Regions from separate parts of the Paenibacillus borealis genome, predicted to be linked through region 1. Evidence: riboswitches for the same ligand, from Rfam matches in the RefSeq annotation. Region 1 holds a riboswitch; the other holds the start of a gene.

Evidence for each region. Region 1 has a riboswitch for preQ1 ahead of PBOR_RS07135 (queuosine precursor transporter). Riboswitches for the same ligand answer to the same signal wherever they lie in the genome.
Region 2: linked by a shared signal. The riboswitch ahead of queF (preQ(1) synthase) and the one ahead of PBOR_RS07135 (queuosine precursor transporter) in region 1 are both predicted to bind preQ1.

The regions. Positions count from the first base shown of each region.
Region 1 is NZ_CP009285.1:1,665,254-1,681,529, forward strand. It holds gene PBOR_RS07120 (cobyric acid synthase) at 1-153, shown strand, start outside; gene PBOR_RS07125 (YnfA family protein) at 156-482, shown strand; gene PBOR_RS07130 (methyl-accepting chemotaxis protein) at 868-2,556, opposite strand; PreQ1 riboswitch class I at 2,923-2,968, shown strand; gene PBOR_RS07135 (queuosine precursor transporter) at 2,980-3,705, shown strand; gene PBOR_RS07140 (M24 family metallopeptidase) at 3,773-4,867, opposite strand; gene PBOR_RS07145 (PQQ-dependent sugar dehydrogenase) at 5,120-6,451, shown strand; gene PBOR_RS07150 (MBL fold metallo-hydrolase) at 6,964-7,764, opposite strand; gene csaA (chaperone CsaA) at 7,825-8,154, opposite strand; gene PBOR_RS07160 (SDR family oxidoreductase) at 8,337-9,179, shown strand; gene PBOR_RS07165 (hypothetical protein) at 9,465-9,644, shown strand; gene PBOR_RS07170 (GNAT family N-acetyltransferase) at 9,620-10,123, shown strand; gene PBOR_RS07175 (winged helix-turn-helix transcriptional regulator) at 10,161-10,508, opposite strand; gene PBOR_RS07180 (YqkE family protein) at 10,600-10,860, shown strand; gene tnpB (IS200/IS605 family element RNA-guided endonuclease TnpB) at 11,003-12,076, shown strand; gene PBOR_RS07190 (RtcB family protein) at 12,554-13,993, shown strand; gene PBOR_RS07195 (AAA family ATPase) at 13,995-15,281, shown strand; gene PBOR_RS07200 (sigma-70 family RNA polymerase sigma factor) at 15,531-16,034, shown strand; gene PBOR_RS07205 (anti-sigma factor) at 16,027-16,276, shown strand, end outside.
Region 2 is NZ_CP009285.1:4,547,661-4,563,936, reverse strand. It holds gene PBOR_RS19020 (FecCD family ABC transporter permease) at 1-40, shown strand, start outside; gene PBOR_RS19015 (FecCD family ABC transporter permease) at 52-1,071, shown strand; gene PBOR_RS19010 (ABC transporter ATP-binding protein) at 1,130-1,936, shown strand; gene PBOR_RS19005 ((2Fe-2S)-binding protein) at 1,979-2,788, shown strand; gene murB (UDP-N-acetylmuramate dehydrogenase) at 2,958-3,872, shown strand; gene ymzB (protein YmzB) at 3,973-4,308, opposite strand; gene PBOR_RS18990 (ZIP family metal transporter) at 4,563-5,303, shown strand; PreQ1 riboswitch class I at 5,394-5,437, shown strand; gene queF (preQ(1) synthase) at 5,611-6,111, shown strand; gene queC (7-cyano-7-deazaguanine synthase QueC) at 6,159-6,821, shown strand; gene queD (6-carboxytetrahydropterin synthase QueD) at 6,821-7,303, shown strand; gene queE (7-carboxy-7-deazaguanine synthase QueE) at 7,296-8,018, shown strand; gene PBOR_RS37420 (hypothetical protein) at 8,171-8,332, shown strand; gene PBOR_RS18965 (cysteine hydrolase family protein) at 8,449-8,976, shown strand; gene PBOR_RS18960 (VanW family protein) at 8,973-9,791, shown strand; gene PBOR_RS18955 (zinc-dependent alcohol dehydrogenase) at 9,883-11,019, shown strand; gene PBOR_RS18950 (DMT family transporter) at 11,181-12,095, shown strand; gene PBOR_RS18945 (class I SAM-dependent methyltransferase) at 12,163-12,999, shown strand; gene PBOR_RS18940 (LysR family transcriptional regulator) at 13,490-14,392, opposite strand; gene PBOR_RS18935 (phosphate ABC transporter substrate-binding protein) at 14,653-15,603, shown strand; gene pstC (phosphate ABC transporter permease subunit PstC) at 15,750-16,276, shown strand, end outside.

The DNA.
Region 1 (16,276 bases):
CGGACAGCCAAGGGGCTGGCGCCGCTAACGGTAACCTTCTCGGCAGCTGCGCTCCGTGAGCAGGAGTTTGACCGGCTGGCGGATGCCGTAAGAGCGCATCTGGATATGAATGCCGTGTACAACATTATGGGCTTGCGAGGAAGAGGGGAATAGGGGTGGCTGCTGCGGTTCTGCTGTTTATTGTTGCCGGACTGGCCGAGATCGGCGGCGGATATCTGGTCTGGCTCTGGCTGCGGGAATCGCGGCCGCTGTGGTACGGATTGGTAGGCTCAGTAATTCTGATCGCGTATGGCATTATCCCGACTCTGCAGAAGTTTCCTTCCTTTGGCCGGGTATATGCAGCCTATGGCGGTGTATTTATCGTGCTTGCTGTGCTGTGGGGCTGGCTGGTGGACCGGAAAACACCGGATCTCTACGACTGGATCGGCGCAGGGATCTGCGTGATCGGTGTCTCGGTCATCCTCTGGGCACCAAGACACTGAACATGCCCTAATCATCTCCTGCTATAATCTGTATAAGCTGAATTTAAGCTATTAGCCTATAATCCTGCCCAAAATACAACATTTTGCCGATTACATCGGTCCTAATTCAAAAATGTTGTACGAATTGCAGCAATTCTCCTTTTCCAAGCGGAAAATCAGAGAAATTATTGTATTACATACAACAATCCTTCTAAAAACCCGGGTATTTATGAATCGAAGTTGTAATTCGTACAACATTTATTTCGAACAACATTTATGCTGAAACAGCGCGGCCTTAAGAATCCCAATTTGCCAGCAACGAATTAGAATAGATACAAAAAAGCAGCTCCAACAGCCGCGTGGCCTTTGGAACTGCTTTTATTTTTGCTGCTAAGCAGCTTTACAGCTAAATTTTGAACTGCTGGGCAGCCTTTTGCAGCTTCACAGCCTGCTCGTGCAGGTGCTCGACGGTCAGTGCGTGTCCTTCCAGCTCCTGGTGCTGGCGTGCGGAGTTCTCGCCAAGCGTATCGGCGCTCTGCTGCGACTTGGCCGTAATCTGTGCCGTTTCTTCCACCGAGGCACTGACTTCTTCGGTGCCTGCCGAAATCTGCTGGGTAGCGGCAGATACGGACTGAATGCTATGGTTGATGCTCTGAATAAGAATCAGCAGATGATTGAAGGCATTGCCCGCTTCAACAACCTTGTTCACACCTGAAGCCACTTCTGCATTCACGTGGTTCATCTCAGATACCGAGTGGTTCATATCTTCCTGAAGCCCAAGCAGGAATTCGCGGATCTGCTCATTGGATTCCTTGGATTGCTCTGACAGCTTGCGGACTTCTCCGGCCACGACCGCGAATCCCCGGCCATGCTCTCCTGCACGTGCTGCTTCAATCGAGGCGTTAAGCGACAGCATCTGAATCTGCTTCGTAATTTCGGTAATCCCCTGCACAACTTCCCCGATCATCAGGGAGCGTTCATTCATGATGCGGAACTGCTCCAGCGACTGCACCGAGGCCTGTTCCACCTGGCGCATCTGCTGCACAGCACTCTGGGCAATATCATTACCGCCCATGGCTTCGGCGGAGGCTTCACTGATCTGCTCCGTGACCTCACCGGCAGCGGAAGCGATATGCTGGATGCCGATGTTGATCTCATCCATAGCCCGGGAATTATCCAGTGCGCTGCTAGCAATCGTGGTGCTGCCTTTACCGATTTCCTCTACGGAAATAGCGGATTGCTCGGCCATATTGTTCAGAATCTGAACGCGTTCCTTCAGATCATTGGAATCGGCAACTACGGTACCTGATGTATCCAGCACATGTCCGATCATCTCTTTTAGCCGCTCGCTCATGATCCGGAAGCTCTCGGAGAGCTGGCCTACTTCATCGGTGCCTTTAATCGTGAGTGCTTCGGTGAAATCGCCGCCGGCCAGCTTGTTGCTGTAGGCTGCCAGCAATTTAATCGGACGGATGATTCTGCGGCTCATCAGTGTAGCGCCGGAGAGTCCGACAATAAGTGCCAGCAGGGTGATTCCCGCACTGGTCCACAGAATGTTGCTCATCTTTTCCTGAATAAAGCCGACATCCGAGCTTACACCAACGAGCATTGTGGTGCCGGGAACGCCAACAAATGCACTCTTATGTATACCATGGCTATCACTATAGATTTCACTAAGTCCTGCTTTTCCCTTGGAGGCTTGCTCCATGGCAGGCAATACCTCAATGGATTCCTCGCGCTTAAGCTTGGCGCTATGGTCAGCGACCAGGACAGTGGCTTTGCCTTCCTTCAGATCGATGAGGAAGATGGTCTCCACATCGTGCTGCTTCCGCTTTTCCTCGAAATAGAATTCTACATTAGTTCCTGCCTGTTCATTCTTGTTAAGGGCCTGCTGCGCGCTTGTAGCATTCAGGTTCTTGTATACATCCTGGGCTGAGGCCGTCAGAGACTTATTGATCTGTGGCAGAACGTAACTGTTAATGATGTTGGTGGATATGAAGTAGAAGCTGATACTTAGCAAAAGAGAAGTGAGTAACAGAACGACAAACAGCAGAAGCGTAAACTTGCGGCTAATTGATTTTTTGAAACGGAACATTTCTTTCTCTCCTTTTCTGTCAATTGCATCTGAAATCCCCAGCCCGACAAAGAGCCAGGCAAGCAGCAATATATTCCATTGGTGTAGGTCATATATGAAGCTAGCGTTAACGGGAAATGTGATTGATAACTATTCTATAGAATTAACCTCAGGTTGAATAGTGAAAGTTTGCTCTATTGTGCATTATTTTTCAGAAAAATTTGAATATTTAACGAGTCTATCACCAATTTACCGAAAAAAGTGAATTACACGCTGTTTTCATGAAAATTTAAAATTTCATAGCATGTTAGCTTCTTCTATGATAGAGTGTTATTGTTTTGTTTCTATAAGAGTGCTACAAGAGTTCTAAAAGAGTTCTAAAAGTGGATATCCGCGGTTCGTAACCATCCCGCGTAAACAAAACTAGGAGGAGTAATCAGTAATATGTTCAATTTGTTATGGGGTATTTTGTTTGTTGTCGTTAATTTTGTGTTTTTTCTGCTCTGCTACCGATTGTTCGGTAAAAAAGGGCTCTATGCCTGGGTAGGTATGGCAACCGTGGTCGCCAATATACAAGTAGCCAAGACGATTGCGATGCCTTTCGATATCGTGATGACGCTGGGGAATACGATGTATGTCACGTTATATATGACCAGTGACCTGCTGAATGAGAGATACGGGCGGGCTGAAGCGCGGAACGCTGTCTGGTTCGGGTTCTTCACCTTGCTGATGACTACCGTCATTATGCAGATGGTGCTTATATTTGAGCCGCAGGAGACGGATATTGCCCAGTCTTCACTCCAGACGATCTTCGGCCTGATGCCGAGGCTCGCACTGGGCAGTCTCACCGCATATTTCATCAGCCAGTTTCTGGATGTGCGCCTGTATGCATGGATCCGCAAGTACTATGGCAGCTCGCGGCAGCTCTGGATCCGCTCTAACGGCAGCACAATGATCAGCTCTTTTGTCGATACTCTGATCTTCTGCACGATTGCGTTTGCCGGAACCTATGACCTGAAGGTATGGACAGAGATTCTACTGACCACCTATCTGGCCAAATTCCTTCTCACGGGCGCAGGCACACCGGTGCTCTACCTTGCCCGTTCCTTTAAATTCGCTGAAGAAGAGCAGACAGTCAGGCCCCAGGAGACCAAGCGCAATATTTCATAGAATAGTCTTATATAAAAAAGCCCCAAACTCCAGTGAACCGGAGATTGGGGCTTTTGCAATTGCTGAATTACAGGCTCAGCACTGTCAATTCTTTGGGGAAGCTGGTCAGCGTCTGCGGGCCTTCTGCCGTAACGAGCACATCATCCTCAATGCGCACGCCGCCAAGATTTGGAACATAAATTCCCGGTTCTACGGTGAAGACGTTGCCGTTTGCGATGATATCCGTGTTGAGTCCATGCAGCGAAGGATATTCATGGGTATCCATGCCGAGACCGTGTCCGACGCGGTGCATGAAGTATTCCCCGTAACCGGCGGCTTCAATAACATCCCGCGCTGCTTTGTCGACAGAACCGAAGGTGGCTCCTGCAACGGAGGCGGCAATACCGGCTTCATTGGCAGCAAGCACAGTGTTGTAGATATCGGTCAGCTTGCTGTTGACTTCGCCTACAGCGAAGGTGCGGGTAATGTCGGAAGCATATCCTCCGGCGTATACGCCAAGATCGAACATAAGCAGATCGCCCGGCTGGATGATGCGCTCGCCCGGTACGCCATGCGGCAGGGCCGTGTTCGGGCCGGAGAGCACCATAGTGTCGAAGGAGGGGCCAGAGGCACCGACTTTTTTCATCAGATATTCAAGCTCCGCTACCAGCTCATTCTCGCTGACACCGGCTTTGACATGCGACAGGCCGCGGCGGAGAACCTCCTCGACAAGTTCGGCGGCATGCTTCATAATGCGGATTTCTTCAGGTGTCTTGACGGCGCGCATAGCCCGGAGCAGATGGCCGATGTCGCTGAATGACCCCGCCGGGATGGCGTCTGCCAGCAACTCATAACGGCTGACGGAGAAGTGCTCCTTCTCGATGCCGAAGCTGCCCGGATTCGCACCGCCGAAGCGGGATTTAAGCAGTTCGTACGGGTTGTCCGTATCGCTGTGCGTCAGGATAGTTTTCACCGAGGAGGCGGCATGCGCCGCTTCAGCGTCCAGCGCCGGAACGATCAGCACGGGCTCCTCGCCGCGGATCAGCAGCAGGCCCAGAAAACGTTCATGCGGGTTGCTGGCGAAGCCGGTCAAATAGTATACATGCTTAGGATCAGTTACGAGCAGAGCATCCAGGCCCCCGCCTGTAAGTCCTCGCTCCAGTTTGAGCAGAGCTTCATTCATTGCAATAGTTCCCCTTTCATATACACGCTTGAAACAGCAATATTCTCATTATAATTCATAATCCGGGAGGCTGCACGTTCCTGGTGAGGATGCTAAAGGGAGTTTAGTGAAGTTAAGCACCGGGTAATAGTTGCCAAAATCATTTCTGGTTTACGTTCCAATTTACACCAAATGGTATACTTCCAAACCGGGTTTTGCATGAAGCAAATTCTTTGAGATTGGCCTCACAAAAACTTTCAGGAGGTTATGAATATGTCCGGAACAAGAACAACGGTCCTCTCCCGTACATTTCTGCTGCGCGGAGCTTTGGTCCTGCTGATGGGACTGCTGTCAGCCTGCACCTCTTCTGAACAAGATAGTATGCAAGAACAGCTGACAGTTGAGAATCCGCGGCTTGACGCACAGCCTGCCGGAACTGCCCTTCCATCTTCAATGACTACGATGACCGAAACACCGGTGACAAGAACCCCGGGAGCGTCTGCCAGTGTAGGTAAGGGTGCATCTGGAAGCACACAGGCACCGGAAGTAACTGCTGCCGCTACGAAGCCGCCAGCTTCGTCTGCCTTCCCTTATACCGCTCAACCGTTGGCGCACGGACTGAATGTGCCTTGGGAGATGGCGTTCGCTCCGGACGGGCGGATTTTTTTCACCGAACGGCCCGGCAGCCTGCGCGTTATAGAGAACGGCAAGCTTCGTGAGGCTCCGCTGCTGGAACTTCTCGCCCCCTTTGTCAGCAAAGGAGAAGGCGGATTACTGGGACTTGCGCTTGATCCGGAGTTTGAGAGCAACGGATTTGCATATGTATATCATTCTTACCGCAATGCCGAAGGCGGAGTGGCGAACCGGGTACTGCGGATCAAGATTGGCAGCAGCAAAGCGGAGATAAAGGAGGTCCTGCTGGACAATATACCGGGGGACACCAATCATAACGGCGGGCGGATCAAAATTGGCCCTGACGGCTACTTGTACATCACCACAGGTGAACGCTATGAGCCTGAGCTGGCGCAGGATAAGACCAGTTTGGGCGGGAAAATACTGCGGATTACCACCAGCGGTGGCATCCCAGAAGATAATCCGTGGCCCGGATCTCCGGTCTATAGTATGGGCCACCGCAATCCGCAGGGTCTGGCCTGGCAGCCGGAGAGCGGTGTGCTGTACAGCTCCGAGCACGGCCAGTCCCGCCATGATGAGCTTAATATCATTCAGGCCGGGGCAAACTACGGCTGGCCGCTGATTGAAGGCGATGAGACCGGAGCCGCGAAGCTGAAGCTGAAGACTCCGCTGGCACACAGCGGGGAGGAGACCTGGGCACCGTCGGGCATGACCTTTATCACGCAAGGGCCTTGGAGCGGCGAATTACTGGTTGCCGGTCTGGCCGGGCAGGAGCTGTTGCGGGTATCGTTGTCTCCTTCGGATGGTGAGCCTGCGATTACGGCTTTATTTAAAGAGAAGTATGGCCGGATCCGCAATGTGGCGGAAGGGCCAGACGGTACCCTGTACCTTATGACCAATAACCGCGATGGCAGAGGCAGCCCGCGCGCGCAGGATGATAAGCTGATTGCGCTGCGGCCTGACTGGAAGTGAGGGACTGACAGCTGCATCTGTCGCGTATTTCCTTTGGCACTTAACCAAGGTCTTAATCAAGGTCTTAATCAAGGTCTTAATCAAAGTCTTAACCAAGTTCTAAGCATAAGGGCACCGGGATTTCATGGCCATCCGGCAACTATGCGGACTGGAGAGCCCTTGTTTTCGGATAACAGCCCGCTTTCTGTCGGTTGCAGACTCAGATGACCTTAATGACATTCATTTCCAGTATTTTGGTCTGAAATATGCCGGATAAGGGCTCCTGAGTCCGCATAAACGTCAAGAGTAACATTTTTAGCAAAATAACGTCATCTGTGTCCGTTCACTCTGTAATTCTTTCGATCTGTAATTCCGCATTAAAAATAGGCCAGCCATAAGTTTCTGGATGACCTGATCATAAATTTATCAAAGGCTGTTCCCTATAGTGCAATTCTGCTTAGGGAACAGCCTTTGTTGTGTATCTGTACCAGGTTATAGCCACACTAGTACTATACGCAGCCGGACAATCTCGCTTAAAGTCCGCCCGCAAGTGAATCAATCAGCACCTGCGGGCTGCCGTCATACCGTCCGCCATGGTAGCAGACGATGCTCTGTACAGGCAGGCCATCGAGCTTACGCAGACTGCGCAGTGCAAGCGGCATATCCGGCGTGGCCGATTCAGCCGGTCCGGCCAGCCTGCCGTCTGCGACCCGCAGCTCATCGGCGGCGAGCAGCAGCTTCTCCTGCGGCAGGTAGAGACAAATATGACCCGGAGTGTGGCCGGGGGTATGGATCACTTCGGCCCCGCCGCCCCAAGGCAGCTGATCACCGTCATGCAGCTCCGTGATTTCACCGAGCTGTGTAAGCTGCTCCAGAAAAGCATTGATCTGCTCCTGAAAAGCCTGCGGCATCCCAGTGATCCGCTCGGGTGTCATCTTGAGCATGGACTCGCTGCCGGAGATGACCGGAATATCGCCGGGATGCGCGAACAGCTGCACACCGGGAATCTCCCGGACCAGCACCGGAAGGTTGCCGATATGATCAATATCCTGGTGGGTTAGGATAATGCGCTTGATGCTGGAGAGTTGTTCGCCGGCCTGCAGGATGGCCTGAACCAGCGAATCATATTGGCCGAACATGCCGGTATCGATCAGCGTCAGCCCGTCACCGTCCTTCAGCAGCACCGGGTAAATTACGGTCGGTCCCATAACCGGGGACAGCATAGGTACGGTCAATACGGTAACATTAGGCCCAAAATTCATATTCTTCCGGAAAGCCTCCGGATTCACCTCCTTAAAAGTTTTGTGAGCATCCGCTTCCTGAATCATCATCATACAAAACTCGCATCGGAAGCATAATCTTAAGTTTTGCGAGCATCCGCTTCCTGTACAACCTTAAGCAACCGGCGTCCCGTCCGGAACTCTATGCCCGGGAGCCAGCAGAATCACATCGCCTTCCTCCGGCACACCGCCAAGGACGAGGACTTCCGAGAGGAAGCCGGCAATCCGTCTGGGCGGGAAGTTCACGACGGCGGCAATCTGCCGGCCGATCAGCTCTTCCGGAGTGTAGCGTTTGGTGATCTGCGCACTGGAGGCTTTGATGCCAATCTCCCCGAAATCGATCTGCAGCTTGATCGCCGGTTTGCGCGCCTCAGGAAACGGTTCTGCGGTCAGAATAGTTCCTATACGCATGTCCAGCTTTAAGAAGTCTTCAATAGTAGCCATATACCTGCCCCCTGTATTGGATAAGTTGCTTCTAACCGGGAATACACTTCTTGAGAAGCTATTCCACGCCCAGGGGCTATTTTAACCCTGTGAAATGATGTAACATTATCATAAAACATATACTCTGAAAAGGCTACGTCATGCCCCAGGCTGGCTGGCCCGCAAGAGAGGGGAAGATGTCCATGAAAGGAAAGACCGTGCTTATAACCGGTGCGAATTCCGGCATGGGACTGGCTGCGGCAGTGGAAATGGCCCGCAGAGGGGCCAGTGTAATTATGGCCTGCCGCAGCCGCAAACGCGGGGAGGAAGCTCTTGCGGAAGCGGTGCGCCAGAGCGGCTCTGATCAAATCCGGCTGATGCTGTGCGACCTGAGTTCGTTCGCGAGCATCCGCGCTTTTGCCGCGGAATTTACGGCCAGCTATCCTGTGCTTGATGTTCTGATCAATAATGCCGGCGTGGTCGCCATCAGACGTGAGCTTACGGCCGACGGGTACGAGCAGGATTTGGGCGTGAATCATCTGGGTCATTTTCTGCTCACGAATTTGCTTCTGGGTACTTTGAAGGCGGCGGAGCAAGGCAGGATTGTGGTAGTGGCTTCAGGTGCCTACAAGATAGGTAAACTGCATCTGGAGGATCATACGTTGTTACGCGGCTTCAATCCGGCCAAGGCTTATGCCCGTTCCAAGCTGGCCAACATCCTGTTCACCCGGGAGCTGGCTGCACGCCTGAAGGACACCAGAGTTACTGTGAACTGTGTGCATCCGGGCGCGGTGGGAACGAGCATCGGAGTGAACCGGGAGACGGGCTTCGGGCGCTCTCTGCTGAAGCTGCTGTCCTACTTCTTCCTGACTCCAGAGAAGGGCGCGGACACGGCTATTTATCTGGCGACTGCGCCTGAGCTGAGCGAAGTAAGCGGGCAATATTATTACCGCCGTGAGATCAAGGAATTGTCACCGCGGGCGAAGAATACAGAAGACGCTGCGCGTCTGTGGAAGTGGAGTCTGGAACAGACAGGACTGAAGTAGCCTCGTTTTCCGCAATGCAATGAAACTAGTGGACAAACGTCAACTGATTATGAGCGAATCTCTGTAAATGTCTTGCTAAATAAGCCGTACTCTAGACAACAACCATACAAGTTACTGGTCAGTTGCTGTGGGACTGGAAGCACACGTCAATCAATTCCTTATATTTGATTCGTTACCGGCAGAACGGGGACTTTTAGCAAGCACTGTAGACTTAGATGAGACATAGATGTTGTACGTTCTACAACTCTGATTCATGGAAAGCCAGGTGTTTGGGAGGATTGTTGTATGAAATACAAGAATTGTCCTGCCAAGCCGCTTGAACAAGCTGAAATCCTGCCTTTTGTACAACAATTTTGGAGTTGGGCCGATAGGATGAGGGAAATTGGGAATAACCCGGATTTATTTCACATACCAGATATAACTTTTAGGAGGAATAACAGATGGATTGGCAAGGTTACAGCATAGAGGATGCAGCAATTGAGGATTTGGGGGCGATTGTGGAGATTTACAACACGACGGTTGCCGGAAGAATGGTGACAGCGGATCTGGAACCGGTGGCCGTGGAGGACAGAGTGAAGTGGTTCCATGAGCATAACAGCCATCATCGTCCGCTATGGGTACTGAGACAAGGCGGTGAAATTGCGGCCTGGTTCAGCTTCCAGTCGTTCTACGGGCGTCCGGCCTATAATGGAACGGCAGAGATCAGTGTCTATGTAAATGAGAAATTCCGCGGCAGCGGCGCCGGAAGTATTCTGCTGACCAAGGCGGTCGAAGAATGTCCGCGTCTTGGTCTGCAGAATCTTGTCGGCTTTGTGTTTGGCCACAATGAGCCAAGTCTCGCCCTGCTGCGGAAGTTTGGTTTCGAACAGTGGGGCCTGCTGCCGGGTGTCGCTGTGCTGGACGGCATTGCGCGTGACCTTGTTATCATAGGCCGCAAGCTGTAAATTTATATAAGGCTAATACAGAAGCTGAGCGTAAAGATTATTGCGGAGAAGCGGATGATTCAGACCGGCATTCCTCTTCTGTGATCCAGTCTTCCGACCATACCTGCAAATCACGGATGACGGATTCCAGGGCCCGGCCCTTGTCAGTTAACGAATACTGGATTCTTACAGGGGTTTCGGGAAAAACCTCGCGCAGGACGATGCCCTCCTGCTCCAGTTCCTTCAGACGCTCGGACAACAGCCTGCCGCTGACGGGCAGCGAAGCCTCGATGGCGCCGAAGCGCTGCGGTCCCTGCAGAAGCTGATAGATGATTAAGCCCGTCCAACGTCTGCCGATAATATCCATGCTTTTTTGTAACCTTGGACATAACTCTGTGGATTTCATTAGGCTCACCTCTTACTGTACATTATAAACGAAAAGACCTATAACTAAAACAAATTTGAACTATATGCAAGGCTTGAAAGGATGATTTCACTTGGCTAAAAAGAAGAAAATAACCCCGGCTCCGCGCCCTGCGGCGGCGGATGCTCCGGCAACGCTCAAAGACCTGCTCAGCAGGGATGTACTGGACAAGCTGAAGGCGCAGTCCGATGCGCTTAAGGCCGAAGAGCAAGGCAAGAAAGACGCCGCGATTAAGGAAGCGGAGGACAAGCGCAAGGCGGAGCAGAAACGTCTGGAGAATGATTTCGGCCACCTGCTGGAGAACAGCAGCCAGGACTGGTCGAAATTTAAATAAGTAGTCAGAATTCCCCGACTTCTAAAGTGGCGGGATGAATGACTACGGTCTTTCCTTTATATGGAAAAAAGTTTCCTATCATAAGAACGTATGTGCTATAATTTTTTTGTGAATGTTTGGAAATGGGGTGCATCGTTTGCTTATCTATAAAGCGTATACATACCGTATCTATCCTAACCGTGAGCAGCAACACTATTTGGCTAACGTATTCGGGGCCGTCCGTTTTATCTACAATAAAATGTTATCGGATAAGATCAAACATTACCACATCACAGCGACGATGCTCCATACAACACCTGCGGGTTACAAGAAAGAATTCCCGTGGCTCCGAGAAATCGACAGCCTCGCCCTGGCCAATGTCCAGCTCCATCTGGACCAAGCGTACAAACAATTTTTTCAGAAGAAGACTATGGGCTTCCCCCGATTCAAAAGCAAGAAAACACATACAGACCGCTTTACAACAAACAATCAAAAAGGAACGATTGGAATTGAAGGCGGTATGCTTAAAATCCCAAAGCTAAAGAGCAGAATCCGAATCCGGATGCACCGCCCTTTCTCAGGACGGGTCAAATCCTGTACTATCTCTAAAACACCATCCGGCAAATACTTTGCGTCCATCCGAGTTGAAACAGAAAGCACGCCATTGCCTATAGCAGCCCAGAAAATTGGCGTCGATTTAGGACTGAAAAGCTTTGCGGTGACCTCAGAGGGTGAAGTGATTGCGAATCCGAAACATCTGCGGAAATCGGAACAACGATTAATAATGCTGCAAAAAAGCGTATCCCGAAAGAAAAAAGGAAGCCACAACCGAACCAAGGCCAAACTCCGAATGGCGAAGCTGCATGAAAAAATAGCAAACCAGCGGAAAGACTTCTTGCACAAAACGTCCACCCGAATGATCCACGAAAACCAAGTGATCGTGATGGAGGACTTGCGTGTAAAGAACATGCTGCAGAATCATAAGTTAGCGAAGGCCATATCCGAAGTCTCCTGGAGATTATTCCGAGAACTGCTGACCTACAAAGCGGAATGGTATGATCGGCAGTTGATCATTGCCCCTCCAAACTATGCAAGCAGTCAACTCTGTTCCTATTGTGGCTACAAAAACGCAGAAGTCAAGAATCTGGCTGTACGGGAATGGTCTTGTCCAGAGTGCCATACGGAGCACGATCGAGATCGGAATGCGGCTGCCAATCTTCTGAAACTAGCCATGTAAATGGCACAATGGGCTAGGAACGAGCCAGCAAGCTTGGGTAAACTTGGAGTGTTAGCTCTATTGACCAAGAAGCACCCACCTCATAGGTGGTGTGTAGTTCACATAAAACAAACTTTACCAGATTCAGGGTTGACAATCTGCAGCAGCGCCATTTATTATTGGGTTTATCATTTAGAGAAGGGAGGCCGATGGGTCATGATTGGAACAACTGCTTCGAGAACGCCGCACAGTCACTATACAACCGCATATGAACAATCTGATCTCATCGCCTTTGTCCGGAAGACATAATGCGCAGCCTGCTTGTTATGTCACAATTGTATACGGGTGTGCTTTGAACCTGCAGCAGCTTGAATCCGAAGCTGCACCCAATGCTCCGGGAGCCGCATGATCAGAACTGATCTGCGGCTCTTTTTGCGTACCTGAAATACGGAATTTACTTTAACAACCTGAGAGGAATTGAACAATTTTATGAATAGCATGAAGCAGCAAGCGGGGGATATGCCCCGTTATAAACATGAGGTGGCCCTTCCGGGCGGCGACCTCAAGGTATATGCCAGCGAGCAATTATTTGGCTCACTTGATTACAAGGTCCTGGAAATGGCTAATAACAATCTGCAAATCCCGAATATTGAATATATGAGCTATACTCCTGATGTACATGTTGGCGTCGGAACCTGCATCGGGACCACCGCGGTCTGGGATGCCGCGTCAGGCTATGTGTCGCCGTCCATCGTGGGCAGCGATATCGGCTGCGGCATGCGCGTACATCTGACCAATCTGCATGCGGATGATCTGCGCGATGTGAAGCTGCGCCGCAAGCTGGTCCGGGCAATTGAGAAATATCTGCCGATGGAGGCGCAGCAGCGCGGCCATTACAGCGATATCCGGCTGGAGAATATCGTACGCAAAGGACTGCACGGCCTGCCCGGCAAATATGTTCCGGACAGCTATACACCGAAGAAATCAAGCGCGTTGTCCCATGTAGAGATCAGTAAGCTTGCCTTTGACGAGGAGATTCTGAATGAGCTGCCAGATATGGCCTGGCACCGGGGCCACCGCCAGCTGGGGACACTCGGCGGCGGCAACCATTTCGTCGAGATCCAGGCGGTTGAAATCGCTGAAGAGCAGCGGGAAGTGGCTGAAGCATGGGGACTTAAGGACGGGCAGATTGCCGTGATGATCCATTCCGGCTCCCGGGCCTGGGGCGGGATGGTCAACCAGTTCTGCACGCCCGCCTTCGCCAAGGTGATGGGGCAGCTGGGACTCGGCAGCGCTGATCCGCGCCTGATCTATGCTCCTCTGGCACATCCGCAGGCCCGGCGTTACGTCAATCTGATGTACTCAGCGCTGAACTACGCGGTGGTGAACCGCCATCTGATCGCTTACGGGGTCCGCGAGGGCTTTCGTGACGTCTTTGGCACGAAATGCGAGCTGCGCACCCTCTACGATCTGATGCACAACTATGCCTGGGAAGAGGAAACCTCCTCCGGCACCAAATTCGTGCACCGCAAAGGGGCGACGCGCGCCCTGCCCGCAGGCCATCCGGATAATCCGTCAGCTTATGCGGCGACTGGACATCCGGCGCTGATCCCCGGCTCGATGGGCACAGCCTCCTATATCATGGCTGGCCAGCCCGGCGGGGAAGAAAATTATTACTCGATCTGCCATGGTGCAGGTCGCATCCGCTCCCGCACAGCGACGAAACGGCTGGTATCTGTTCATGAATTCTCACAGTCGCTGAAGGTGGGGACACCCGATGAGATTGTAGTGAATCAGCATTCCCTGGAATCTATCATTGACGAATCTCCCCAGGCCTATAAGAATGTAGATGAGATTATAGAAAGCGTTACGGGTGCCGGCCTGGCTGCTGTTGTGGCCAAATGCAAGCCGCTCGCAGCGATAAAGGGGACAAAATAGGATGGAGCAGGAGATTAAGAAACCTACTGTAATCTACGAGTACGATGAAGACAAAGCCGGAATTATCAAAGGTTATGATGTCTACGCGCGGCTGGTTGACGGTATACTCGAAGCGCTTTACAACCGTTACGGCGTCCGTTATGAGCTGTATGCCAGCGATGATCCGAACAGTGAATACTGGAAGCTGCTGGAGAATGATGTGCAGAGCGGGAACGCGGGGGTGGAGCATGTGGCGCGGATTTTTGACCGCCTGGAGGACCGGACCTTCGTGTTCGACGATGAGAAGGAGCAGCCGGAGTACAATATTCATCTGTCGGTCCGCAATAATGTGCTGGCTTATCCGGCTATGGGCATTGCGCTGGCGCGGGTGCCTGTGTTCCAGGAGAACGGCATCAACTTCCAGGACTACGTGTTTGCGGCATCCGACGCGCAGCTGCAGTTCTTCCTTGGCAATGTGCGCACCCGTCAGCGGGAGCAGAATATTAACAAGGTGACAGTGTTCACCGACAGACGTAACGGAATCTTGCGTGAGGATGAGCCGATAACCCGTTCTGTGGGGCGGGAGGAGGTCGTGCTGGACGCGGGGATCAAAAAAGAAATTTACCGTTCGCTCGACCAGTTCTTCGATTCGGACCGCAGCTTCTATGTCACCTATGACATCCCGTACAAGCGGGGGATTCTGCTCTACGGGCATCCGGGCAACGGCAAGACCACGCTCGTCAAATCCATTGCCGGGAGCGTCCCGGGACCTGTGCTTTATTGGCAGATCACTGAATATACGAGCAGCGAATCGGTGAACGAGGTGTTTGAGGCCGCGGCCCGGCTGGCGCCGATGGTGCTGGTGATTGAGGATATCGACTCGATGCCGCAGGAGGTCCGCTCCTTTTTCCTGAACACGCTGGACGGGGCTACTTCGAAGGAAGGCATCTTCCTGATCGGCACCACCAATTATCCGGAGAAAATAGACCCCGGCCTCATGAACCGCGCCGGGCGCTTCGACCGGGCGTATGAGATCAAGATGCCAAATGAGGCACTGCGCCTCGAATATCTGCAGCTGCGGGGCTTCTCTGCCTTCGCGGGGGAAGAGGGTACTGCCACTGCTGCGCGTCTGACAGGAGATTTCTCCCTGACCCAGCTTGGCGAGCTGTATGTCAGTGCGGCACTGGAATGGCACGAGAACGGTACGGCTGATGTGGAGTCGCTGGTGCGCGGCATGCGCGGCGAACTGGACAAAGGCCGCAAGCGTGAATGGATGAAGGACGCTTCATCCAGCATCGGGTTTTATTGAGAAGTAACTGAAAAGGGAAAGAAATGGGGAGCCGGGAGGCTCCCTTTTTTGAAAGATAAGAATTTATATGTTTTGGGGTCCCCGCAAAGTACCAGAGTAATCATCGAAGATAAGGCCCCACTTTGTGGGGTTATTTTGCGTAGGGATGAAGATAAGTCTGCTATAGTAAGATGGATGATTCCGGAAATTTCTGGCTGGAAGCTGTAACTTCTGGCGTACTCAGACGTGGATGGATTAAGGGGGGAGGAAATGGAGCCGAATTCGCTGGATGATCTATATGAGAATTATGTTGCGGACATCTACCGCTATCTGCGCTCCCTCTGCCATGACCACCATGCGGCCGAAGACTTAATGCAGGAGACCTTCTACCGGGCTTATCTGTATCTGGAGGACTGCCGGGAAGAGCGGATTAAGCCGTGGCTGTTCCGCGTGGCTTACAATGCCTTCGTGGATTACAAGCGCAAGGAAAAGCGGAGTGTATCCAAGGAAGATGGGTTTTTCAGCGGGCTGCCCCATCCCGAGACCACGGAGGGGACTCTGCTGCGTCAGGAACGCTGGGAAGAGACAGCGCTGGCATTCAGCCGCCTTCCGGAGGTGCAGCGCCATGCGCTGCTGCTGCATGATTATCACGGGCTGACCTACAAGGAAGCTGCTGGCATCATGAACGTAGGTTTGTCCCAATACAAGATATTGGTATTCCGCGCCAGGCAGAAGCTGCGTGAGGCGGACCGGAGGAGGAATGAGCATGAGTGAGGAGTTCAAAGAACAGCTGAGGAAATACAGTGAGGGAACACTTCCGGAGGAAGAGCGGGAGGCGCTGGAGAGTGAAATGGAGAAGCTGGAGGCTTATCAGCTGTATCTGGAGGAGCAAATGGAGCGGGAAGAGCAGACAAACGGGCAGTGGACAAAGGCAGACCCCGCAGGCACCGATTCTCCGGGACTCAAGAAGGTAAAGAAAAAGGCGGAAAAGCGGGAGAAGAAAATTATCCGCCGCG
Region 2 (16,276 bases), 2.9 Mb from region 1:
CTTCATCTATCTGGCCAGCAAGCGCAAGGGGGAGCTGTAATGAACAGGACCATGTTAGTACCCTCTGCTAAAGCGCGCCGCACCAGAGAAGCCAGCATTTTAGCGCTGCTTGGCGTACTTATCGTTGTTATTTTTATAGTCAGTATGAATACCGGCTTCATGCGCTTATCACCACTAGATGTTCTACATACTCTACTCGGAGAAGGAACCCAACAGCAGAAGCTGATTCTGTTTGATTTCCGGCTGCCGCGTATAGTGATCTCACTGCTCATCGGGGCGGGCTTCGCAGTATCCGGATCTATTCTGCAAGGCCTGTCGCGCAATGCTCTTGCTGAACCCTCAACCTTAGGGATAAACGCCGGAGCGGGTTTTGCAGTGCTGATCTTCATCTCATTTGTCCCGGCAACCACGGCAGCACCAATCTTTGTTCTTCCGCTGCTGGCGCTGGCAGGTGCAGCTCTTACGGCCACACTGATCTACTTCCTCTCCTACCGGAGAGCAGACGGACTCTCGCCTACACGGCTTATCCTAATCGGGATTGCCGTAGGTGCCGGCATTTATGCTTTTCAGCTGATCCTGTCATTAAGGCTGGACCCGCAGAATTATCAGTTCGTAGCCATCTGGCTGGCCGGCAAAATCTGGGGCGGAGACTGGCGGTTCGTGCTGGCACTGCTCCCCTGGATATTGACCCTGCTGCCGTTCGCATTCTACAAAGCCCGGGTGCTTAACGTACTGAACCTGGGGGATGAAACCTCCAAGGGACTTGGCCTGCCGCTGGAGCGGGAACGTCTGCTGCTGGCCGCCGCTGTTGCTCTCGCAGGTGCCTGTGTCTCGGTAAGCGGGGGCATCGGCTTTGTTGGACTGATTGCACCGCATCTGGCGCGCAGGCTTGTAGGCCCGCGGCATCAGATCATGCTGCCGGCTGCTGCTTTGATCGGCGCGCTGCTGCTGCTTACGGCAGATACCATCGGACGCTGGATTCTGCAGCCTACAGAGATCCCTACGGGTATTGTTGTGGCGATCATTGGAGCCCCGTACTTTTTATATCTTTTGGCTAAATCGAAGGCTTAATATAGGCATTCATAGGCGAAGTTCTCATCAAAAATTATAATTCTAAGGAGTGAGTATCATGTCGGAACGTTTGAATACAGAACAGCTGAGTATCGGATACGCAGAGGCGATGATTGTAAAGGGGCTGAACCTGTCGCTTCCCACAGGGAAGATTACGGCACTGGTTGGAGCGAACGGCTCAGGTAAATCTACTATCCTGAAGACGATGGCGCGCATCATGAAGCCGAAGAGCGGCAGCGTCATGCTCGACGGCAAATCCATTCATAACCTGTCCACCAAAGAGGTGGCCAAGCAGCTGGCGATTCTGCCGCAGAATCCTACTGCACCTGACGGTCTGACAGTATCTGAGCTGGTTGGTTACGGCCGCTACCCGCATCAGAAGGGCTTCGGCACAATGACACCTGAAGACCGCAGCATCATCGCTAATGCAATCGAAGTTACCGGCATGACAGAGTTCCACGACCGTCCGATTGACCGGCTCTCCGGCGGACAGCGTCAGCGGGCCTGGATTGCAATGGCTTTGGCACAGCAGACAGATATTCTATTCCTTGACGAACCGACGACATTCCTGGATATGGCCCATCAGCTGGAGGTACTGCAGCTGCTGCAGAAGCTGAACGAGGAAGAAGGCCGGACAATTATCATGGTTGTACATGATTTGAACCATGCCTCCCGTTATGCGCAGCATATGGTAGCGATCAAATCCGGCAATGTAATCAGTGAAGGAGCGCCGGTTGATGTAATGACTCCGGGAGTCCTGCGTGAAGTGTTCGGCATTGAAGCTGATATTGTACCAGATCCGCGTACCGGAGTGCCGCTGTGCCTTCCTTACGAACTGGCCGCGTACAAGGCAGCCGGACTGTAAGTGTGAGCTGTACAGGCCAGTGGAGCGGAGAGGAGCAGCGCAATGAACGATCTATTGATTAAGGAATTCGGCAACAAGTTTGATCTTCATCCTGAAGAACCGGAGGGAGCCCTGCACTCTTTTGCTGCGATTGATCTGGTGCAGGAGCAAGGCATGAGGGCATTTGTGGACACTTACGGGCCGCTAATGAAAGCACTGGACGATAAAGCGGCTGCTGCATATTTCGGCGGCTATCTGTCCAATCTTGCACTTGCGGTTCAGTATTCAGTTACAGGATTATCAATCGTTCCCGATCTCAGCCTCATGAATTTGAGTATTCATCTCATACCTGCAGACGGATATTGCCGGATTGCCTTCTCCCTTCACGAGTGGAAGACGGAGCAGGGGCCTGAGGCAGAACAGGGCAGGGAAGTGTGGCGTAATGATGTATTTGCCCGTTTCTATCAAGAAACTGCCGGGCCGCTGGTACGCAGCATTTCACAGGTGAGCGGTCTATCGCTCGGCGAGATCTGGGGACAGATGCCGTCCAAATTCAATTATTATGTGGATTCCTTTGCAGCCGGACTTACAGATCCTAAGATGCTTAATCGGATTGAAGCAGATTACGGCTATCTGAAAGACGAAATGTCTGCTGAAGTATTCCAGATGCCCCGGAATCCGTTTCATGTGAAGGTGCGGAGGATTGAATCACTCACGGATCCGGAGCAGACTGTACAGATGCGCAACCGCTGCTGTATGTATTACCGGACTGAAGGCGGCCGTCTCTGCTATACCTGTCCCCGGATGAAAGAGGGGGAGCGGGCTGAGAGAAGGGAAGAATTCCGTTCAGAGCGTGCTGCGGCCGGGAAATAGGTTATAATCGGGAATAATGAAACATAATAATGCTGTATGCTGCTTCCAAACAGGCTCCTGTCATTGACAAGGGAGCCTGTTCGTTGTTAAAGTTGTGGTTGCCGCGATGCACGTGTGAGGCAGGCAGATGATCACGATCATCATTTTCATAGAGTTAGGAGCATGAAGAATGAATATTGACAACATATATGAGGACTTGCAGCAGCTGGTCACAGCAGGCTCGCTGAAGCGCCACGAGAATCTTAAGGATCTGGTATATACCCGCATGGGCGGTCGAGCGGATATTTGGGCCGCACCCGCTACTTACGATGAAATTCAGAGAATATCTACATATGCGCATGATCATCATATACCGCTTACGGTACTCGGAAACGGCTCGAATGTCATTATCCGGGACGGGGGCATCCGCGGCATTGTGCTTCAGACCTCTGACATGACGGAAATGGGCATCCGGGACGGATTGCTCTACGCGCAGTGCGGGGCGAAGATTATCGACGCTTCGAGGTATGCGCTGGAGCAGGAGCTGACGGGTCTGGAGTTCGCCTGCGGTATTCCCGGAACGGTAGGCGGGGCGCTGTATATGAATGCGGGAGCTTACGGCGGTGAGGTTAAGGATGTGCTGCAAAGTGCACTTGTAATCAACAAGGACGGACAGCTCGTGATTATGCAGGGCGATCAGCTTCAGTGGGGATACCGCAAAAGCATCTTTGCCAGCGGAGAGTATATTGTGCTGGAGGCCAGATTTGCGCTTCAGCCGGGTGATCCTGCGGCGATCAAGTCCTCCATGGATGAGCTGACCTATCTCCGTGAATCCAAACAGCCGCTGGAATATCCCTCATGCGGCAGTGTATTCAAGCGGCCGCCGGGCCGTTATGCCGGCCAGCTGATTCAGGAGAGCGGACTGCAGGGGACCCGCATCGGCGGAGCAGAGGTATCGCGCAAGCATGCCGGATTCATCGTTAATGCGGATAATGCGACGGCAAGTGATTATATCGGACTGATTCAGCATGTGCGTGCAACAGTTAAGGATAAATTCAATGTTGAGCTGGAGACGGAAGTTGAGATTCTCGGCGAAGAAGTATAATTAAGCTGATAATTTCTTATATTTGAATCAATAGACGTATGTAAGGCCATGGGTAAGCTTCACCCATGGCCTTTATGTGTCTAAGGTAGTACTAGTTCATTCAGCTCAAGGCCAGCGAATATTTCGCTCTGTCCGTCTGCAGCTCGACATTATCTTCTGCTACTGAATTCAGCTTCAGCCCGCTCACTGCGATCTCATAATTTGGCTGCGGAAGCGGCACAAGCTCACCGTCAGCATTCAGGGTATTCCCCGAACCCCGCAGAATCAGTGCACTGTCCAGGTATTCATCAAGGACATCCTCGGCGTTTCGGTAGTCTACAGTCTCCAGATTAAAGTGGACAGTATCCTGGTCATCCAGCTCCTGTTTCTTGATTACCAGGGTTGCATGTTCCTGCGCCTCCAGCCAATCTATAAGCTTCTGTACGTTTTGTTCCATATAGGATCCCATCCTTTGGTTAGTAAGAGATTGTTAATTCTAAGTTACCCGTTTCCGGGCAATTGAATCCATAGGTTCGCCACATCGTATTAATTAACGGTATTAATATTTCATGGCATAAAAAGAAAATTCGCGCTTTAATCGGGGAGCTGCAGCCGTCCGCCGGAAGATACATTGTTTGCAGTTCCCCATTAGAGTGTAAACTACATCTATGCACTTCTATTAACAATACATAAACGGGGAAGGTGAGCCTAATGTGGGGTGCATTGATGTGGGGAGCCATTTCCGGCTCTGCTGTATTACTCGGGGCACTGCTGGCGTTGTTCCTGTCCATTCCAAACAAGCTGATCGGATTCATTATGGCCTTTGGAACAGGCGTACTGATTGGTGCAGCTGCTTATGAGCTGCTGGAGGATTCCGCGAGTGACGGCGGGCTGGCCCCGACGATCATCGGTTTTACTGCGGGAGCGCTGGTATTCACGCTGTTTGACTGGTATATCTCGCGAAAAGGCGGCGCCGGCCGCAAACGCTCAGCCAGAGCTTCAGGGAAGACGGAGAGTAAAGGCGGCAGCGGCCTGGCTATTTTTGCCGGAACCGTACTGGATGCTATTCCTGAGTCGATCATGATCGGAGCAAGCCTGATTGCCGGCCAAGGTGTAAGTCTGCTGCTGGTCATCGCTATTTTTATCAGCAATATTCCGGAAGGGTTGTCGAGCACGGCAGGGCTGAAGCAGGACGGCTACGGCAAAAGAAAAATTATGCTGCTGTGGCTCGGCGTTCTGGTTATTTCCACCGCAGCTTCGGGAGCCGGCTATTCGTTTATGGACCATGCAAGCGGATATACGGAGGCGCTGATTGCTTCTTTTGCCGGGGGCGGAATTATCGCGATGGTCTCCTCCAGCATGATGCCTGAAGCCTATGAGGACGGCGGACCGCTTACGGGATTTATTGCTGCCATGGGGCTGCTGTGCTCGCTGATTCTGGATCAGCTGTGAGGGTTGTCAACCCTCCTGCAATCATGGTATAGTTCAAGACGCACCATATGTATAGTCATAAGCATAAAGAAGAAATCTGCGTGCACAAGCGCAGGAGAGGTTCGCAAACTCCCTCTATAAAAAACTAAGACCGCCAGAGGCAGGATCAGCTTACCGGATACCCGGGGGCTTAAAGAGTACGGGCATTTGCCTGTACTTATTTCTTGTTATGCCGCGTGTCTCATCTTAGTAGAGCCAGGTTTTCGGAATCTCGTTCTTCTTTCCAGTTCAGGCCTTGAGCCTAGGGAAAAGAGAGGGGTTTTTTGTCATGTCAGAAGGCAGACTGAAAGAGGAAATGCAGGAGGTTACCCTGCTGGGCAACCAAGGTACGAAGTATAAGTTCGGCTATGCTCCGGAGATTCTGGAGGCGTTCGATAACAAGCATCCCGGCCGTGATTATTTTGTCAAATTCAACTGCCCGGAGTTCACCAGCCTGTGTCCCGTTACCGGACAGCCGGATTTCGGTGTGATGTACATCTCGTATATTCCAGATATCAAAATGGTTGAATCCAAATCCCTGAAGCTCTATCTGTTCAGCTTCCGCAATCACGGGGATTTCCATGAAGACTGTGTCAACATTATTATGAATGATCTGATCTCGCTGATGGAGCCCCGTTACATCGAAGTCTGGGGCAAGTTCACGCCGCGCGGCGGCATTTCCATCGATCCTTACTGCAACTGGGGGCGCCCGGGGACCAAATATGAGGCCATGGCCGAGCACCGGCTGATGAATCATGACCTGTATCCGGAGAAAGTGGATAACCGTTAATCCGGCAGTTTCCCCGCACACAGAACAATAAGGAGGAGAGAATTACGATGAATAAAAAAGCACTGGTCGTCTTCAGCGGCGGCCAAGACAGCACGACCTGCCTGGTATGGGCTTTGCAGCAGTTCCAGGAGGTTCAGGTTGTTACTTTTAATTATAATCAGCGGCATGCCGCTGAGATTGAAGTCGCCAAGGAGATTGCCGCTAAGTTTGGGGTGAAGCAGCATATTCTGGATCTGGGACTGCTGAATCAGCTGGCCCCGAACGCTCTGACCCGGGACGATATCGAAATCGCTGCCGGTGAAGGGGAGGAGCTCCCGAGCACATTTGTAGATGGGCGGAACCTGCTGTTCCTGTCCTTTGCAGCGATTCTGGCCAAACAGCTGGGCTATAGCAACATCATCACCGGTGTCTGCCAGACGGACTTCAGCGGATATCCGGACTGCCGGGATGTGTTTGTAAAATCACTGAATGTTACCCTCAATCTGTCGATGGATTATGAGTTCGTGATTCATACCCCGCTGATGTGGCTGGACAAAAAAGAAACCTGGAAAATGGCCGATGAGCTTGGGTACTTCGACTATATCCGCGAGCAGACACTGACCTGCTATAACGGGATCATCGGCAGCGGCTGCGGCACCTGCCCGGCATGTCTGCTGCGCCAGCGCGGCCTTGAGCAATATGAGGCGGAGCGCCAGGGGGCGGGTCTGTAATGCAGGGTGAAGTATCTGTCTGCAAAATATTCACCTTCGATGCTGCCCATCAGCTGATCGGACACAAGGGGAAATGCAGCAATCTGCACGGGCATACGTACAAGCTGGAAGTTGTGCTGAAGGGCGTTCCGTCCTTGGAGCACGGCCAGTCGGATGAGGGGTTTGTCATCGATTTCAGCGATATCAAAGCGACCGTGAAGCAGCTTGTAGTCGACCGTCTGGATCATGCTTTTCTGGCCATGGGCAATGAGCCTGTATTGGAGACACTTACGGCTACCGGCTCCAAGGTGGCGCTGCTGTCGTTCCGCACGACGGCGGAGAACATGTCAGCATACATCGCTTATGAGCTGAAGCGGGCTTCATTGCCGGTGTACTCGGTTAAGCTGTGGGAGACTCCGACCTCCTGGGCAGAGGTGCTGGCTGCAGATATTCCGGAAGAGGGACCGTCTTATCGTCTGTACGGAGGCTGCGACCATGAGTAAAATACCTGTTATTGAAATGTTCGGCCCGACCATCCAGGGGGAAGGGGCAGTCATTGGCGTCAAAACGATGTTCGTCCGCACCTACGGCTGCGATTACCGCTGCAGCTGGTGTGACTCCGCCTTCACCTGGGATGGCTCGGCGAAAGATAAAGTAACGATGATGGAACCCCAGGAGATTCTCGCCGGGCTGCTTGAGCTGGCAGGTGAGAATTTCAATTGCGTAACCATCTCCGGAGGCAATCCGGCGCTGATCGGGGAGGCCATAGGCGAATTCATCACCCTGCTCCACGAACGCGGTATCCAGGCGGCTATCGAGACACAGGGCAGCCGTTGGCAGGATTGGTTTAACGATGTTGATGTGCTGACGATCAGCCCCAAGCCGCCAAGCTCAGGGATGAAGACTGACTGGGATAAGCTGCATGAGATCATGCTTAGAGTCGGTAACCATGGTAAGGCTGCTCATAGCCTGAAGGTGGTTGTATTTAACCAGGAGGATTATGAATATGCCCGGAAGGTACATTTCAAGTACCCGGAGGTCCCGCTGTTTCTTCAGCCGGGCAACGACAATGTCACGGAGGAAGGCGACATTTCAGGCCGTCTGCTGGGCCGGCTGGAATGGCTGTTCAATCTGGTAATTGCCGACCCGCAGATGAACCGGGCGCGGGTGCTGCCGCAGCTGCATGCGCTGATCTGGCATAATAAACGCGGTAAGTAGGGCTTGGCCATGATATAAACCTGAGACGGGACGTCCGCATTGCGGACGTCCTTTTCATTGTATAAATTCGGATTTTCGCAACAACAACGGAAACCTCTGTATTTCCAGCTGTAATATACTTGAAAGAATGATGAAATATTGGGGGGATTGAAATGGAAAACGGATATTACGCCGGGTGGGGGACGCTGGCACTGATCAACGCCGGAATTGCCCAAGGGAAAAACCGGAGCGGATTGAACTGGTTTCTGCTGTCATTGCTGCTGGGACCGCTTGCTACCTTTATCCTTGTGATCTCGGATAAGCTTCCGGAGTGAATTATCAGTTATAATATTAGGGAGCATTAGTGCTGGTATGCAGGAGAAGGTCTGCGGCAGGAGAATAACAGGTCATACCCTAACACTATACAAAAAGACAAGCCGAGGAGGAATTGATGATGTCAACCGCACTACTGATCATTGATGTTCAAGAGGCGATGTTTTCTTATCCCGATATGAAGCTGTATGACGAAGCAGGTGTTCTGGAGCGGATCAGCTCACTGCTGGACAAGGCCCGTTCGGCCGGGATTCCGGTGATTTACATCCAGCATACCGAAGAAGAGGGTGAATTTGTGAAGGGGACACCTACCTGGGAGATCAGCAGCCGGATCACACCTCAGGCAGGGGAGAAGGTAATCGGGAAGACAACACCGGATTCTTTTCACCTCACCGGACTTCAGGGGGAGCTTGAACGGCTTGGAGCTACGGATCTGGTCATCTGCGGGATGCAGACAGATTACTGTGTAAATGCCACCAGCAGACGCGCACATAGCCTCGGGTATTCTAGTGTACTGGTTAAGGATGCACATAGTACCTTCGATAATAACAATCTCACTGGTGAAGAAATCGTAAAGCAGCATAATGATGCGCTTGGCTCCGGGTTGGTTACGCTGCGCTCAGAAGAGGAAGTAACGTTCCGATGAATCCGGTGATTTCCGCAATGAAGCCCATCCGCCGCTCCAGACTGAGATTATTCGCAGGCAAGCGCTATTTTATCTGGAAAAGATATTGGAAATGGATCACAGCACCAGGTGTACTCGCCAAGGAACTTCACCCGGAAGCTCTGCCTTATGAGGCGGCCAGCCATGCCACCCCCCTGCTTCGGAGCCTGCGCAATGTCGATATGCAGCTTCAATACAATAAAATAACGAATCTGCGCCTGGCTGTTGCCAAGCTGGACGGGCTTGTAATACGCCCCGGCGAGACTTTCTCCTATTGGCGGAGTATCGGCAAGCCGACCCGCAGGAAAGGGTATCTGGATGGCATGGTACTGCATTATGGCGGTTTCCGTTCCGGAACGGGAGGCGGACTCTGCCAATTATCGAATCTGATCTACTGGATGGCGCTGCATACACCGCTCACGGTTACTGAACGGCACCGGCACAGCTATGATGTTTTTCCTGATGAGCAGCGGACCCAGCCTTTTGGCAGCGGGGCAACCTGTTCCTATAACTATCTGGATCTGCAGCTTAGAAATGATACGGAGTATGCATACCAGCTGAAGCTGCATCTGGATGAGACTCACCTGCACGGGGAGTGGCGTTGTGACAGCCGGCAGCTCTACAATTATGAGGTCTATGAAGACGGCCATGTAATCCGGCTGGAGCCGTGGGGAGGGTACGTACGCAGCAACGCCATCCGCCGCAGGGTGCTTACCCATACAGGGGAGCTGGCGGGTGATGAGGCCATCGCCGAGAACCATGCGCTTATGATGTATTCTCCGCTGCTGCACGGATAAAGCCGGAGGATTTAGGGTTATAACATAGTGTAGCTTGAATTGTACAGCCGGCTATGTCCATAACCCTACTTCTGAAGGAGTGACGCTCAACATGAAGGCAGTAACCTACCAGGGTAAGAAGAAAGTCGAAGTTAAGGAAGTCGCCGATGCGCGGCTTGAGAAGAAGGATGACATCCTAATACGTGTTACCTCAACTGCCATTTGCGGATCGGACCTGCATATCTATAATGGAGAACTTCCCGGAATGCATGATGATTACATTATCGGGCATGAGCCCATGGGAATTGTAGAAGATGTAGGACCGGAGGTTACCAGGGTGAAGAAGGGCGACCGTGTTATTATTCCTTTTAATGTAGCCTGCGGCCAATGCTTCTTCTGCCAGCATGAGATGGAGAGCCAGTGTGACCACGCGAACGATGCCAAGGATACCGGCGGGTATCTGGGATATTCCGATACTTACGGCGGTTTTGCCGGAGGACAGGCCGAACTGCTGCGGGTACCGTACGGTAATTTCGGTCCTTTTGTCGTTCCGGAGGATGCCGAAATGGAGGACGAGAAGCTGCTGTTCCTCTCGGATATTGTTCCTACCGCCTGGTGGGGGGTAGAGAATGCCGGTGTGAAGCCCGGGGATACCGTAATCGTGCTTGGCTGCGGGCCGGTAGGCCTGCTGACACAGAAGTTCGCCTGGATGAAAGGCGCATCCCGTGTGATAGCTGTAGACCATGTTCCTTACCGGCTGCAGCATGCGAAGCAGACGAATAATGTGGAAATTTTTAATTTCGAGAAAATTAAAGAGTTCGAGAAGCACATGAAGGAGATTACGCGCGGCGGGGCGGATGTGGTCATTGATTGTGTAGGCCTTGATGCGAAGAAGACGGTGGCAGAAAAGGTGGAGACAGCCTTAATGCTGCAGGGCGGTTCACTGGGTGCATTCCGCATTGCCACTGAAGTGGTCCGCAAGTTCGGCACGATCCAGCTCGTAGGAGTCTACGGCTTGAACTATAATTTGTTCCCGCTGGGGCAGCTCTTTGAGCGCAATATCACACTGAAGATGGGCCAGGCTCCGGTCATTCATTACATGCCGGCATTGTATAGAATGATTAAGGAGAATAAGTTCGATCCCACAGATATCATCACCCACCGGCTGCCGATCAGCAGAGCGGAGCACGGGTACAAGGTATTTCAGGAGAAGGAAGAAGACTGTATCAAGGTTGTACTTAAGCCGTAACCGAAGCTGCTTGTTAGCACGGGATATAGGCTCATATAAGGCATGGAATCCGCCGGAAGACGGAGTTCATGCCTTTATTAATGAAAAACTGCTGCTTTTTTCTGTAATTTGCGTTAAATTAACATAATGAGTCTTACACAAACACGAAGGGGCATCCCGCTATGAATCCCAAAAAACCGCCCGTTCCCGTTCCTCTGCTGATGGTAATCGGAATTGTGGCCATATCCTTTTCTTCTATCTTCATTAAATGGTCGTCTGCTCCGGTGTCCGTTCAGGGGATGTACCGGCTGCTGTTCACCTCGCTCCTGATGCTGCCGTTCGCGCGTCCTTACAGCGGGGCAGCTTGTGCCCTGCGCCTGAAGGATTGGCTGCTGCTGGGGGCTTCCGGTGTGATGCTGGCCCTTCATTTCCTGCTCTGGATGGGCTCGCTGAATTACACTTCCGTGGCCAGCTCGACGATGATCATGGCCCTGGAGCCGTTATTCATTATGCTCGGTGCGTACATACTGTATAAAGAGCGAAACAGCGCCTCTGCCATATTGGGGATGGCTATTGCAATCTTTGGGGTAGTTTTTATCGGCTGGGGCGACATCGGGCTGTCCGCCGAGAACCTGAAGGGTGATATGCTGTCTGTGGGCGGAACCGTTGCTGTAGCGGCGCATCTGTTGATCGGTCAGAAGCTGGTGGCGCGTATGCCTTCGTACTTGTACAGCCTGATTGTATTCATCTCTGCGGCTATCGTATTTGCCGTTTACAATCTGGTAACAAGTACGCCTTTCTTCAATTATCCGGCCCGGGAATGGGGCATTTTTGTACTGCTGGCAGTGGTGCCGACCGTATTCGGCCATATTCTGTTTAACTGGCTGCTGCAGTATGCGTCTGCGACTACAGTCTCAATGAATATTCTCGGAGAGCCGGTCGGCGCGAGTATTCTCGCTTTCCTGCTGCTGGGTGAACAGCTGAGCGGTCTGCAGTGGGCAGGAGGCGTGCTGGTCATGGCCGGCCTTGGAGTCTATTTGTATTCCGGACGCAGGAAGGCGCTCAAGCTTCAGGACAGTCTGCCGAACGCATCATAATAAGCGTCATACAGGCAGACCGATGACATTATTTTTTCAGAACACATATAAAGGGGCAACGAAAGCAATGAATGAACAAGATCAGAACGGACCGGCAGGTCTAAACGGTGAGGCTGCTCCTTCCAGCGAAGAGCTGTGGAATGAGGATACTTATGCGGCTTGGACAAGCCGGTTTGGAACCCCTGCAGAGGCAGCAGGTAAACTGGCCAAAGATCCGGCAGGGAAGCTGTTCCCGCTTAATGCCTATCTGGGAGAAGTGCAGGGCCGCAAGATTATGAACCTGATGGGTTCCAACGGCATGAAGGCGGTAGCGCTGGGGCTGCTGGGGGCGGAAGTCACCGTTGCCGATTTCTCCGAGGCTAATGCGCGGTATGCTGCTGAATTGGCGCAGGAAGCCGGTGTGCAGCTGAATTATATCGTCTCAGATGTACTGGAACTGCCTGAAGCTGTACTGGACAGCACGTATGACCTGGTATTTGCGGAAATGGGGATTGTCCACTATTTTACCGACCTGACTCCGTTTATGACTACGGCATACAAGCTGCTGGCACCCGGAGGGAAGTTCGTACTGCGGGATTTCCACCCGGTAACGACCAAGCTGATCTCCTCCAAGGGTTCAACCGCCAAGGTGCGCAAGCATAAGGTGAGCGGGGATTATTTCGATACGGCATTGGAAGAGAAGCAGGTGTCCTACTCCAAGTATATGCCTTCTTCCGGAGAAGCAGCGGGTTCAGACAAACCTAATGTGGTCTCCTGGCGGCGCTGGACACTCGGCGAGATTGTAACGGCTGCTGCGGCCAGCGGACTTGTTATTCAGGAGCTGGTGGAAGAGCCCAACCTGTCGTCAGATGTATATGATAAGGGAATCCCCAAGACCTTCACCCTGGTTGCGGGAAAAAGATAATAAACAAAGTGGTATGGATTCTATATTTCAATAAACGGTATCTCTTGAAGCGCGGTTACGTTCGTGCGCTAAGGGATACCGTTTTGTTATGGAAATGTAAATTTCAGTTCTGTGCATTTGAATCGTTACGGCAGAATGGAGACTTCAAAGTACGTACTTGAGAGTGAAGTGTTGTACGTTTTACAACTTTGGTGTATGGATATCGATGTGTTTAGAAGGATTGTTGTATGAAATACATGAATAATCCTGCTAGGCCGCTTGGAAAAGGAAAAATGCTGCCTTTTTTACAACAAATTTGGATTTGGGCCGATAGGATGAGGGGAATGTTGTATTATGGGCAGGATTTTATATAAAGTCACCAGATTTCTGCTCTGGATAACGGATGAATCGAGAAATTCCTGCTACAGCACCAGCCGCCCGGAAGACCAACTATACACAGGGATGAAACTACCATAAGCTTCTCACTGCGCATTCTTTCCAGGCCATCGCGCTAATTCTCCTCCTGTATTCCGACACCACCAGCCATTCCGGCAAAAGCCTTCTGTAACGGAGAGAGGGTGTAATCTTTGCGCCAGGCCAGCACAAATGCGCCATCGCCGGGATGAAGTCCCGGTAGCGGGGCATAGCTTAGAATTCCGGCTGCCACCTCAGCCTCAATCCCCGATTTGGAGAATACTCCGACCATCCCTCCTCCGCTAATCATACGTTTGACCGCCTCCGGTGAGCCGAGTACGGCATGGTTCCACACTTTTACATGATTCAGCTGCGTCCACTTGTCGGCTATTCCGCGGAGGAACGAGGCGGCTTCATGCTGTACCCAGGGTTCTCGTGCTGCCGCTTCCACGGTAATTTCCTCTGCTCCGGCAAAGGGATGTCCAGGCGCAAAGACCAGCACCGTTTCATCTCTGGCAATCACTTGAGTATGGAAGGAATCATCTTGTCCGTCCGCGCTGTGCAGCACAGCCAGCTGGATTTCCCGGCTCCGCAGACGCTCCCTGACAGCATCATCCGGCAGGATGGACAGAAACACATCAATACCGTCATGCAGACCGGTGAATTGGGACAGCAGTTTAGGCACAAGATAATTACCGGGGATATCACTTGCTGTAAGCTCCAGGTTCCCTGAGGCCAGTGACGTGAACTGCTTAACAGTCCGCTCTGCTTCTGCTGTAAGGGATACAATCCGCACTGCATATTGATACAGCGCCCGTCCGGCATCCGTCAGCAGCACCCGGCCGCTCCGGAACTGGAAAAGTGAAGCACCAAGCTCACTCTCGAGACTCTTCATATGGAAGGAAACGGTCGGCTGCTTAAGTCCCATTTCAGCGGCTACGTCCGTTACCTTTTTATATTTTTCAATCAGGACTACAATTTGTAATTTCACAAGATTCATGCTGATTCCTCCGGTTAGACCGCAATAAATTAACGTTTGTTGCTTATATATAGATTATATCTATGGCATTATTCAAAATCTATTATAACTTTTATCTTCCGTTTTACAAACTCAGTACTTTTACATAACGAACGAGCCCTAGAATAAGAAGAGTCAGATGAGAAGCTGACATGATGCAAACAAATGCTTCCAAAGTGAGTTTTGTACGAAGCAGACCAATGAAGCAGACACTCACAAAACCTTTAGGAGGAAAAAAAACAATGCAATTCAGAAAATCTTGGATCATGGCTTTGGCATTAACAAGCGTAGTAGCACTTTCGGCATGTGGCAACAACGGGGGAAATAATGCGGCAACCAATAACGGAGGCAATGCAGCTGCAACAAATACACAAAACAGCAGCGGTGCCGAATTAAGCGGATCTATCCTGGCTTCGGGCTCCACAGCACTACAGCCGCTCGTAGAGCAGGTAGCAGAGAAATTCATGGATGCTAATGCAGGTGTAGATATTCAGGTTCAAGGCGGCGGTAGCGGCACTGGTCTGACACAAGTGGCTGAGAAGCAAGTCGATATCGGTAACTCCGACGTATTCGCAGAAGAGAAATTGAAAGATGCTGATGCTGAAAAAGCGGCAGCACTCGTTGATCATCAGGTAGCCGTAGTAGCCATCGCTGCTGTAAGCAATCCGGATGCAGGTGTAGATACACTGACTAAGCAGCAGCTGATTGACATCTTCACTGGTAAAATCACGAACTGGAGCGAAGTTGGCGGTGCTGACCAGGCGATCCAGATCATCAACCGTCCGGCAAGCTCGGGTACACGCGCAACCTTCGAGAGCTTCGCACTTGGTACCAAAACTGAAGACCTGCCAGGATCAATCCAAGAGGATTCCTCCGGTACTGTTAAGAAGATCATCGGCGAAACACCAGGAGCTATCGGTTATCTGGCACTGTCTTACCTGGATGATTCCGTTAAAACTTTGAGCTACGACGGTGTTGAGCCTTCCGTAGACAATGTAATTGCAGGTAAGTATCCGGTATGGGCTTATGAGCACATGTATACTAACGGTGAACCTAATGAAACGGTAAAAGCTTTCCTCGACTACTTCCTGACTGATGAAGTACAGACTGGCGATGTTGTAGAGCTTGGTTACATTCCGGCTTCGCAGATGCAGGTATCCCGTGATGTAGCAGGAACTGTAACAGCCAAGTAATACCCATTCATTCACAGGTATCATCCATTAGAACTTCAAGTGATTAGAGGCGGATTTCTTCTGCCTCTCTTTTCACTTTAGAAAGAGGGAGCATCTTGAGGGTAAAGCCAAAGAAAACGCGGTTTGAAAAACATCATATAGAAAATATGGTCGGACGTATTTATATGTCCTTTTGTGTAATGCTATTGATCGTCATTATTGTTTCAATGGTATATTTCGTAGCGTCTAAAGGGATTGCCAACTTTGTAAACGGTGAAGTGAAGGTTTCCGAGTTCCTGTTCGGCACAAAATGGTCGCCTGAAGCAGACACACCTTCCTATGGAGCTTTTCCGTTCATCTCCGGCTCCTTCCTGGTTACGCTGCTTGCCGCGCTTATCGCTAGTCCGCTTAGCATCTGCGCCGCATTATTCATGACTGAGATCGTCCCTGGCTGGGGCAAAAAACTGCTGCAGCCGGTTATTGAGCTGCTCTCAGGCATTCCATCCGTCGTATACGGATTCGTAGGCTTAAGTGTTATTGTGCCTTTTCTGCGGAATACTCTGCCCGGTCAGGGCATCGGGGTTGCTGCAGGCGCGCTAGTGCTGTCGGTAATGATCCTGCCGACCATTACCAGCGTGGCTGCAGACGCGCTTGCTTCTTTGCCGCAAAACTTGAAAGAATCCTCCTTTGCGCT